Regions from separate parts of the Humidesulfovibrio mexicanus genome, predicted to be linked through region 2. Evidence: riboswitches for the same ligand, from Rfam matches in the RefSeq annotation. Region 2 holds a riboswitch; each other region holds the start of a gene.
What was found. Region 2 has a riboswitch for cobalamin ahead of CHB73_RS02955 (ribonucleoside triphosphate reductase). Riboswitches for the same ligand answer to the same signal wherever they lie in the genome.
Positions count from the first base shown of each region.

Region 1 (2,176 bases), on a different contig from region 2:
CCGGGCCGTGGACATCGACATCCTGACTCCGGCCCTGCGAGCCGCGTCCCTGGCGGGCGGCGCGGCCTTCGCCCTGTCCGGCTTTTTGGCCGGGGTGCGCAAGAAGCTCGACCTCATGGGCGTGTTCATCCTTTCCCTGCTTACCGCCAGCGGCGGCGGGGCCATGCGCGATGTGCTCCTGGGACAGCCCGTGGCCCTGGTGCGCCAGGCCGAGCCGTTTCTTGTGGCGGGCGGCGTGGCGCTGCTGGCCCTGGCTCTGCGGCTGCACCGCCTGCCCCGGCTGGAGCGCCGCACCGGCTTCGTGGTCAGCGACGCCGTGGGCCTTTCGGCCTTCGCCCTTTCCGGGGCCCTGGCCGGGGTGGAGGCGGACGCGCCCTTTTTCGGCGTTTTGGCCCTGGCCCTGCTTACCGCGGTTGGCGGCGGCATTCTGCGCGACCTGCTGGTGAACGAAGTGCCCGAGGTGCTGCGCGGCGGCTTCTACGGCAGCGTGGCCCTGCTGGTGGGCGCGGCGGTGTTCGGTTTGAACGCCTTGCGGCTGTTGACGCCCGCCGCTCTGGTTGGCGTCTTCGCCTCCGGGCTGGGCTTGCGCTTGCTGGCCTACAAGCGCGGCTGGGGGCTGCCCCGGCCTTCCGGCGCGGGCGACTGACCCCGACCGGCGTCTTGACAGTGCGCCGCGCTCCGGGATAGCCAGCAATCTGCTCGAAAATCGCCAGACGCCCTTCGAGAAACGGAAGACGGTGCAAATCCGTCGCAGACGCGCTGCTGTGACCGGGAAACATGCCGGCTGTGCCCACTGGGTCCAAGGACCTGGGAAGGATGCGGCCACCACGGCAGGGGGAACGTGCCCCCGCCCGGAAGCCAGAAGACGCCTCGAAGCAGGACAAAGCCGCAGGCCCCGCGACTGGGCCAGAGAGGCACGGGCTTTCAAGCCCCCCACGACGCCGGGTCTCCCGGCGCGTCCTCCCGCACCCCCATGCGGTTTCTGCGTCCTTGTCCCCCGGTCCTGGCACAACCGCGACCACCGGAGGTAGCTTCATGCTGACGCACACCCTGGGCTTTCCCCGCATGGGCAGGGCCCGTGAACTCAAAACCGCGCTGGAGGCGTTCTGGGCAGGCACATCGAGCCGCGCCGCCCTGCTTGAGACCGCCAGAAGCCTGCGCCTGCGCCACTGGACCGCACAGGTTCAGGCGGGCGTCGACATCGTGCCCGTGGGCGATTTCTCCCTCTACGACCACATGTTGGATATGACCGTGCGCCTTGGCGTCGCGCCGCAGCGCTTCCGCCAGGACGGGCAGCCGCCCATGCCGGACGACCTCGACGCCTTTTTCCGCATGGCGCGCGGCGGCGAGGGCGTGGCCGCACTGGAGATGACCAAGTGGTTCGACACCAACTACCACTACCTTGTGCCGGAGCTGGAGCGCGGCCAGGTCTTCCGGCCCGACGCCTCCGGCCTGCTGGAGCAGTTGGCCGAGGCGCACGATGCGGGCCTGCGGGCCAAGGTGGTTCTGCCCGGCCCCTGCACCTTCCTGCACTTGGCCAAGTCCGTCGGCCCGGACTTTGACCGCTTTGAGCTTCTGCCCGAACTCACCCAAGCCTATGTCGAACTTGTCCAGGCCCTGGCCGACCCCAAACGCGGCGCGGCAGAGTGGATACAGCTGGACGAGCCCGTGCTGGCGCTGGACTTGCCCCAGGCCCTGCCCCGGCGCTTCCGCACGGCCATCGAAACCCTGGCCAGGGCGGCCAGGCCGGCCCGGTTCATGCTCACCACCTGCTTCGGCTCCATGGCCCAGAATGTGGATGTGGTTTCCGGCCTTGAGCTGGACGCCCTGCACCTGGACCTGGTGCGCGCGCCGGAGCAGCTGGACGGCGTGTTCGCCCACCTCGCCCCCGGAACCAGCCTGTCCCTTGGCGTGGTGGACGGCCGCAACGTGTGGCGGGTGGACGCGCGCAAGGCCCTGGCCCTGCTCTCCCGCGCGGTGGAGCGCCTGGGTGTGGAGCGCGTCCTGGTCGCGCCTTCGTGTTCGCTGCTGCATTGTCCCCTGGACCTGGGCGACGAGACCTTGCTCGACCCGGAGCTGCGGGGCTGGATGGCCTTCGCCTTGCAGAAGTGCGAGGAGTTGCGCAGACTGGCGGATTGCGCCGCCGGGCTGGAACACAGCGGCAAGGCGTCCTGCG
Region 1 is NZ_FZOC01000006.1:73,967-76,142, reverse strand. It holds gene CHB73_RS12625 (trimeric intracellular cation channel family protein) at 8-646, shown strand; cobalamin riboswitch at 730-867, shown strand; gene metE (5-methyltetrahydropteroyltriglutamate--homocysteine S-methyltransferase) at 1,036-2,176, shown strand, end outside.
Region 1: it holds a riboswitch for cobalamin, as region 2 does, so the genes downstream of both, metE (5-methyltetrahydropteroyltriglutamate--homocysteine S-methyltransferase) here and CHB73_RS02955 (ribonucleoside triphosphate reductase) in region 2, are expected to answer to the same signal.

Region 2 (2,176 bases):
ACGACGCCGAGCGAGCCGGTCTGCTCCGCGCTGCCGAAGAGCCCGTTGCCGCGCTTGAGCAGTTCGCGCAGGTCGAGCTGCAGGCGGCAGCACATGGAGCGCACCATGTTGGGCGTAAGGTCGGAGTTCACGAAGTTCTGGAAGTACGGCAGGCCGTACTTGGCGGTCATCTCAAAGAGCAGGTCCACATTGGGCCCGTCCCAGGGAAAGTCCTTGGTGATGTTGTACGTCGGGATGGGGAAGGTGAACACGCGGCCCTTGGCGTCGCCCTCGGTCATCACCTCGATGTAGGCGCGGTTTATCATGTCCATTTCCGGCTGGAGCTCGCCGTAGGTGAAGGGCATCTCCTCGCCGCCGATGACCGGGCGCTGCTCCTTCAGGTCGTCCGGGCAGGTCCAGTCGAAGGTGAGGTTGGTGAAGGGGGTCTGCGTGCCCCAGCGCGAGGGCACGTTGAGGTTGTAGATGAGTTCCTGGATGCACTGGCGGACATCTTCATAGGCCAGCGCGTCCTTGCGCAGAAAGGGGGCCATGTAGGTGTCGAACGAGCTGAAGGCCTGCGCTCCCGCCCATTCGTTCTGCAGGGTGCCAAGGAAGTTCACTATCTGCCCCACGGCGCTGGTGAGGTGCTTGGGCGGCTTGGCCTCCACCTTGCCCGGCACGCCGTTCAGGCCTTCGGTCAAAAGTGTGCGCAGCGACCAGCCCGCGCAGTAGCCGGCCAGCATGTCCAGGTCGTGGATGTGCAGGTCGCCCTCGCGGTGCGCTTGGCCTACTTCCCTCGGGTAGACGTGGTTCAGCCAGTAGTTGGCCGTCACCTTGCCGGAGACGTTCAGGATCAGCCCGCCCAGAGAATAGCCCTGGTTGGCGTTGGCGTTCACCCGCCAATCCAGCCGGTCCAGGTATTCGTTGACGCTGGCGGCCACGTCCACCACGGTCTTTCTGTCGTGGCGCAGCTTGGCGCGCTGTTCACGGTACACGCTGTAGGCGCGCATGGTCTTGAAGTGGTTGGCGGAAATAAGCGCCTGCTCCACCGCGTCCTGAATGTTCTCAATGTCCGGCACGCGTCCGGAAAAGCGGTGGGAGAGCACCTTCACCACCTGCGCGGTGATGAGCCTCGCCTCGTCGTCGTCGAATTCGCCCGTGGCCGCCCCGGCGCGGCGGATGGCCGAGCGGATTTTGGTGGCGTCGAAGGCGATGGTTTCGCCGTTGCGCTTGCGCACCTGGACGGGGGGAGCGATGGGCCGCAGAGGGGTGAGCACCGGTGCTGGCTGCGAGGAGATGGGATCGGACGGGGTGTCTGCGGCGTGAAGCATCTGCTTCCTCCATGTCGTCTGTGGTGTCTTTGAAGCGGCGGGGGGACCGGCAGGGAGTGGGGCGAAGCCCCGTACCCGTGTGCCGCATCGCCCTCCCGCGAGGCTGTTGCGTCAGTTCGTCCGCGTTGTTGCAGCGGGCGTGAGCGGGCAGGTCTTCGGACTTGCGGGCGTTTGGGGCGGTGGCCGCCGTTTTCGTCCGCCGACTTCCCGGCTTGCCGCCAGTGTCATGCCATCCGTTCCGGATGGGGGGACGCGTACCCGTTTACCGCTGCGGGGCAGTTCCGGACTTGCACCGGATTCCCTTTTCACCCGGACCAGGTCCAGGCACCAGCTCACCAACGCTTATGGGCGTCCGGAAGCGTGAAGTCAAGCTGCTTATTGTGCTGTAACCTGTTGATTTTTAATGCTGTTGTTCCCGACCGGAGGGGTGGGGGATTGCGCCAACGGCCATGAATTACTGGCAGAACTTCCGCTGGTGAGAGCTTGTAGATTTTCAAGAAAAATTCTTGAAAATGGTCCGGACTGCCGCCGCAGGCAGACGTGCGGGCGCGGCCGCTCCCCGGGCGAAGCTGCGCCGATCCTGGTCTCCGGGGCTTTGCAGCTCGTGCTGGGGGCAGGCGTCCCGCCCTTGCCCCCAGGATTCTGGAAACGCCAGCGCGCGCCGCGCCTATTTCGGCCCGATGCGCTCCACGCCGCCCATGTAGGGGCGCAGGGCCTCTGGCAGCAGAACGCTCCCATCGGCCTGCTGGCCGTTTTCCAGCACGGCCACAAGGGTGCGGCCAACGGCCAAGCCGGAGCCGTTCAGGGTGTGCAGGAACTCGCTCTTCTTCGCGCCCTTGGCCTTGAAGCGGATGTTCGCCCGCCGG
Region 2 is NZ_FZOC01000001.1:623,900-626,075, reverse strand. It holds gene CHB73_RS02955 (ribonucleoside triphosphate reductase) at 1-1,310, opposite strand, end outside; cobalamin riboswitch at 1,440-1,657, opposite strand; gene serS (serine--tRNA ligase) at 1,978-2,176, opposite strand, start outside.

Region 3 (2,176 bases), on a different contig from region 2:
GCATCAGCGCGGCCGAGGGCGGCAAAAGCCGCTTCTACCGCGCCCTGCTCGCCACCTACCGCTCCGTGTTCCCGCGCGTGGAGAGCTTCCTGCTGGAGCCGGAGGATCCGTCCTCGCCCCAGAACATCATCCTGGCGGCCTTCAAGGACGGCGAGGAGCCGCTCTTGCACAGCGACAATGCCGACTACGCGGCCATGCTGGCCACGCGCTACCTGCCGCCAGCCCCTCTGCCCGGCGATCCCCCCGTGCTCACCGACGACTTCGCGCCCGTGGACCACTACCTGCTTGACCTTTAGGCGGACGCAAGCGTCCAGGCCTAGGCGCTCTCGCTCACCCCGGCCTGGGTGAAGGAGGCCATGCCGTTGTAGATGGCCGCTGCCGAACGCAGCAGGAACATGGCCACGGCCGCTCCCGTGCCCTCGCCCAGGCGCATCCCCAAGTCGAGCAGAGGCTTCTGCCCCAATTTTTCCGCTGCCAGCTTGTGTCCGGGCTCGGCCGAGGCGTGGGCCAACGCCAGGTAGTCGGTGACGGCGGGCGCCAGCTTCCAGGCGGCAACGCAGGCGGCGGTGGAGATGAAGCCATCCACGCACACGAACTGCCTGTTCTTGGCCCCGCCCAGAATCAGCCCGGCCAGGCAGGCTATTTCCAGACCTCCCAGGGCGGCGAGGATTCCCAGCGCATCCCCCTTGGCCACCACGGCCGCGTTGGCCGCCAGGCCACGCCGCACCACCTCGGCCTTGCGGCGCACGCCCTCCTGGTCCAGGCCGGTGCCGGGTCCGGTCATGGCCTCCGGCTCCAGGCCCAGATAGGCGCAGTAGAGGGCCGTGGACGGCGTGGTGTTGCCGATGCCCATGTCCCCGGTGCCCAGCACGCGCACGCCCTCGGCATAGGCGATGTCCGCCAGGTTCACGCCCAGGAGCAGCGCGCCCAGGCACTGCTCTTCGCTCATGGCCGGCCCCTTGGCCAGGTTGGCCGTGCCCTGGGCCACCTTGCCGGACACCAGCCGGGGATGCTCGTCGAAGTCAGGGCCCAGACAGCCCGCGTCCACCACGAACAGTTGCGCTCCGGCCTCGCGGGCAAGCACATTTATCCCAGCGCCGCCATTCAGAAAATTGAGCACCATCTGCCGCGTGACTTCTTGCGGAAAGAGGCTCACGCCCTCCTCCACCACGCCATGATCGCCCGCCACGGTGTACACGCGGCAAGGGTCGGCCTTGGGCGCGCCGCCGCCCTGCGCCAGGCACAGGCGCAGGGCCAGCTCCTCCAGGCGGCCCAGGCTGCCGCGCGGCTTGGTGAGGTTGTCCAGATGGGCCTGGGCGGCCTGAGCCAGGGTGCGGTCCACCGGCGTTATGGCGGACAGGACGGATTCGAAACGCTGACGCATGGGGGGGCTCCTTTGCTTGCTGTGGGCGAAAAAAAGGTTCCGGCAGGCACATGACAAGCCCGCCGAAACCCTTTGCCATCGGATTCCTGCACTGGTTCGCCGCTGCGGACAGGTCTTCCGACTTCCGGATCAGCCCGGCGGGGACGGCCTTCCCAGGGGATTGCTCCCCCAGTGGCCCGGCGCGCGCGCCATACGTCCCCCCGGTCCCCGGTTACGGCGACGGGATCGCCACGGATTCGCACCGTGTTCCGGGATGTCCGCCCGGTTCACTGCTGCTAGCCCATGGCGGAGCGTTTTTCAAGCCTCGCCGGGCTTCCCCATCGGCACGGCGATTGCTACAGTGCGGGCGTGAAGCACCCTCTCGCCATACTGCACGCCAATTGCCAGGGAGAGCCCCTGGCCCGCGCCCTGCTCGCCAGCCCGGAATTTCGCCGCGCCTACGCCCCACGGGTGTTCCTCAACTACACGCGGGAAGAACTCCCGCAATCCGCCCTGAACGCCTGCGGGCTCTTCCTTTACCAGCACCTCGGCCCCCAGTGGGGCGGCCTCGCCTCGGACGCGCTGCTGCGCCGCCTGCCGTCGGGCTGCCCCAGCCTGTGCATCCCCAACATGTTCTTCCGGGGGCCCTGGCCGCTGTGGTCCGGCGCGCCGGGCTTCGACTTCCGCGACACGTATCTGGATCGACTGCTGGACATGGACCTGCCCGCCCAGGACATCCTGCGCGTGTACCTCGGCCCCGGACTGGCGAGGCACTTCGACCTGGACGCCCTCCTGGCCGAGACCGTGGCCATG
Region 3 is NZ_FZOC01000004.1:66,403-68,578, forward strand. It holds gene CHB73_RS09225 (fused MFS/spermidine synthase) at 1-296, shown strand, start outside; gene cobT (nicotinate-nucleotide--dimethylbenzimidazole phosphoribosyltransferase) at 317-1,384, opposite strand; cobalamin riboswitch at 1,497-1,634, opposite strand; gene CHB73_RS09235 (WcbI family polysaccharide biosynthesis putative acetyltransferase) at 1,733-2,176, shown strand, end outside.
Region 3: it holds a riboswitch for cobalamin, as region 2 does, so the genes downstream of both, cobT (nicotinate-nucleotide--dimethylbenzimidazole phosphoribosyltransferase) here and CHB73_RS02955 (ribonucleoside triphosphate reductase) in region 2, are expected to answer to the same signal.

Region 4 (2,176 bases), on a different contig from region 2:
TCCTGGGCCGTGGTGGGATAGCTGCCCACGGCGCAGGCCAGGACCATTGTGGCGGCAAGTCCCGCCGCCAGCGCGACGGGCAGGGCGAGCGCCCGGACGGCGGCCCGGACGACAGGTCGGTCCGGGGCGCGCAGTGCGGCGGAGCGAAAGTCCCGCCGCACTGGCCCTGTGGCCCCGGTTTCGTGTTCGCCCTGCCCGGTCATGCTAGTGGTCCAGTTCCTTCACGGCGTCCTTCAGGTGCTCGATCCACAGCCTGGCCACGGCCGGACGGCTGCCCAGGCCCGTGAGCTCGGCCTTTGGCGCGAAGCCCTTGGCCTTGAGGATGCTGACCCAGGAGTCCTCCTCGCTGCCGGCCATGTCGTTGTGGGCGTGGTCGCCGGCCACGCTCATCAGCGGCAGCAGGTGCACGGTGCGCGCGCCCATGCGCTTGAGGGCCGGGATGATGTCCTCCAGGCTGGGGCTGCTTTCCACCGTGGCCACGAACACGCCGGGATCCTTCTTCCACAGTTCCAGCTGCAGGGCGGAGTAAGCCGCGTTGGCCGGATGCTCGGTGCCGTGGCCCATGAGCACGACGGCTTCGCCGCGCCCGCGTTTGGGCAGGCTTTTCAACACGGCCTGGGCGGCCAGGGCGATGTCCTCGGGCGTGGAGAGCAGCGGGCGGCCCACGCTGATTGTGCCCATGGACTTGGGCATTCCCTCGAAGGCCTTGGCCGTGGCGCTGATGTCGGTGAACTCGCGGCCGGGGATGGAATGCAGGGACTGCACGGCGACCTCGGTGAAGCCCTCCGCGGCCATGTCGGCCAGGGCCTGGGCCGGGGAGCGCTTCTGCACGCCTTCGCCGGCGATCTTGTCGCGGATGATCTTGGAGGAATAGGCTAGGCGCACGGGCACGCCGGGGAAGGCCGCCTTGGCCTGCCGCGTCAGTTCGTCGATGGATGCGGCGGCTTCGGGCACGCTGGTGCCGAAGGCCACCAGCAGAATGCCGCGCTTGGCCTCCGGAGCCTTGCCGTGCTCTCCGGCGAAGGCGGGCGCGGAAAGGCAGAGGCACAGCAGGGCCGCGGCGAACAGGGACCAATGGAAACGGACTGCGCGTGAACGCATGGGAACCTCCAAAAGCGGAGGGCGGAGTTGGGGGACGCAAAAAAAGCCCCCGTTCCGCGCAACAATAGGCGGAAGGGAGGCTCCGTTTTCATCCCCTTGCGTGTCCCGTCGGACAAAAGCCCTCGTTGCCGACGAGAAGCCATGACACGTGTCCGGCAGGTCTTCCGGCTCACCCCATCGGCCCCGGCCTTCCCGGAAGCATTCTTCCAGTGGCGCGCTTGGGGGCTGACTATTCGCGGGGCTCACGGCGGCGGGTCCGCTCCCGGTTCGCACGGGATTCCCTTTTCACCCCGCGTTGGCGGGGCACCGGACGCAAGGGCGATAGTATGCGGCGGCTTTCGCTGTCAAGCCTGGGCAGGGGGGGCGGCGGGCGCGGCCAGTTCGGCGAGCAGCTTCTCGATGTCCAGCACCAGCGCGTCGCTTTCGCCCATCATGCCGAAGCCCAAAATGGGCAGGGTGTAAATGTCCTGTACGGGCACGGTGAAGCCGGTGACCACCACCTGCTGCTGGCGCAGCACCTCGTCCACCAGCAGCGCGGCCGAAAGCTCGCCCATGCGTACGGTAATGATGAGGCCGCGGTCGATGTCCGGGCAGGCGTCGTCCAGGTCCAGGTGGCGGCACAGGCGCAGCAGGTGGAATATCTGCCCGCGCACGCTCACGGTCTCGCCGCCGTCGGGCAGGGACACCAGGTCGCCTGCGCGCGGGGCGTAGATCTCCAGCACGTCGCGCGAGGGCACGATGAGGGTCTCCGGGCCAACGCGGCACACCAGCGCGTCCACGATGCCCTCGTTCACCGAGCGCGACAGCGGGATGGAGAGCAGGAAGCGCGAGCCGCCTCCGGTGAGGTTCTCGATGGAGATGTCGCCGCCGAGCTGCGCGCGCACGGCGTTGGCCACGGCGTCCATGCCCACGCCCCGTCCGGAGACGTCGGTGACCTTCTCGGCGGTGCTGAAGCCCGAGGCCAGGATGAACTGGACGATTTCCTGCTCGGAGTATTCGTGGCCTTCCTCCACCAGGCCGCGCTCCCGGGCCTTGTTCAGAATCTTCTCCGCATTGAGGCCCCGGCCGTCGTCCG
Region 4 is NZ_FZOC01000005.1:67,319-69,494, forward strand. It holds gene CHB73_RS11615 (FecCD family ABC transporter permease) at 1-203, opposite strand, end outside; gene CHB73_RS11620 (sirohydrochlorin cobaltochelatase) at 205-1,101, opposite strand; cobalamin riboswitch at 1,239-1,427, opposite strand; gene CHB73_RS11625 (chemotaxis protein CheA) at 1,446-2,176, opposite strand, start outside.
Region 4: it holds a riboswitch for cobalamin, as region 2 does, so the genes downstream of both, CHB73_RS11620 (sirohydrochlorin cobaltochelatase) here and CHB73_RS02955 (ribonucleoside triphosphate reductase) in region 2, are expected to answer to the same signal.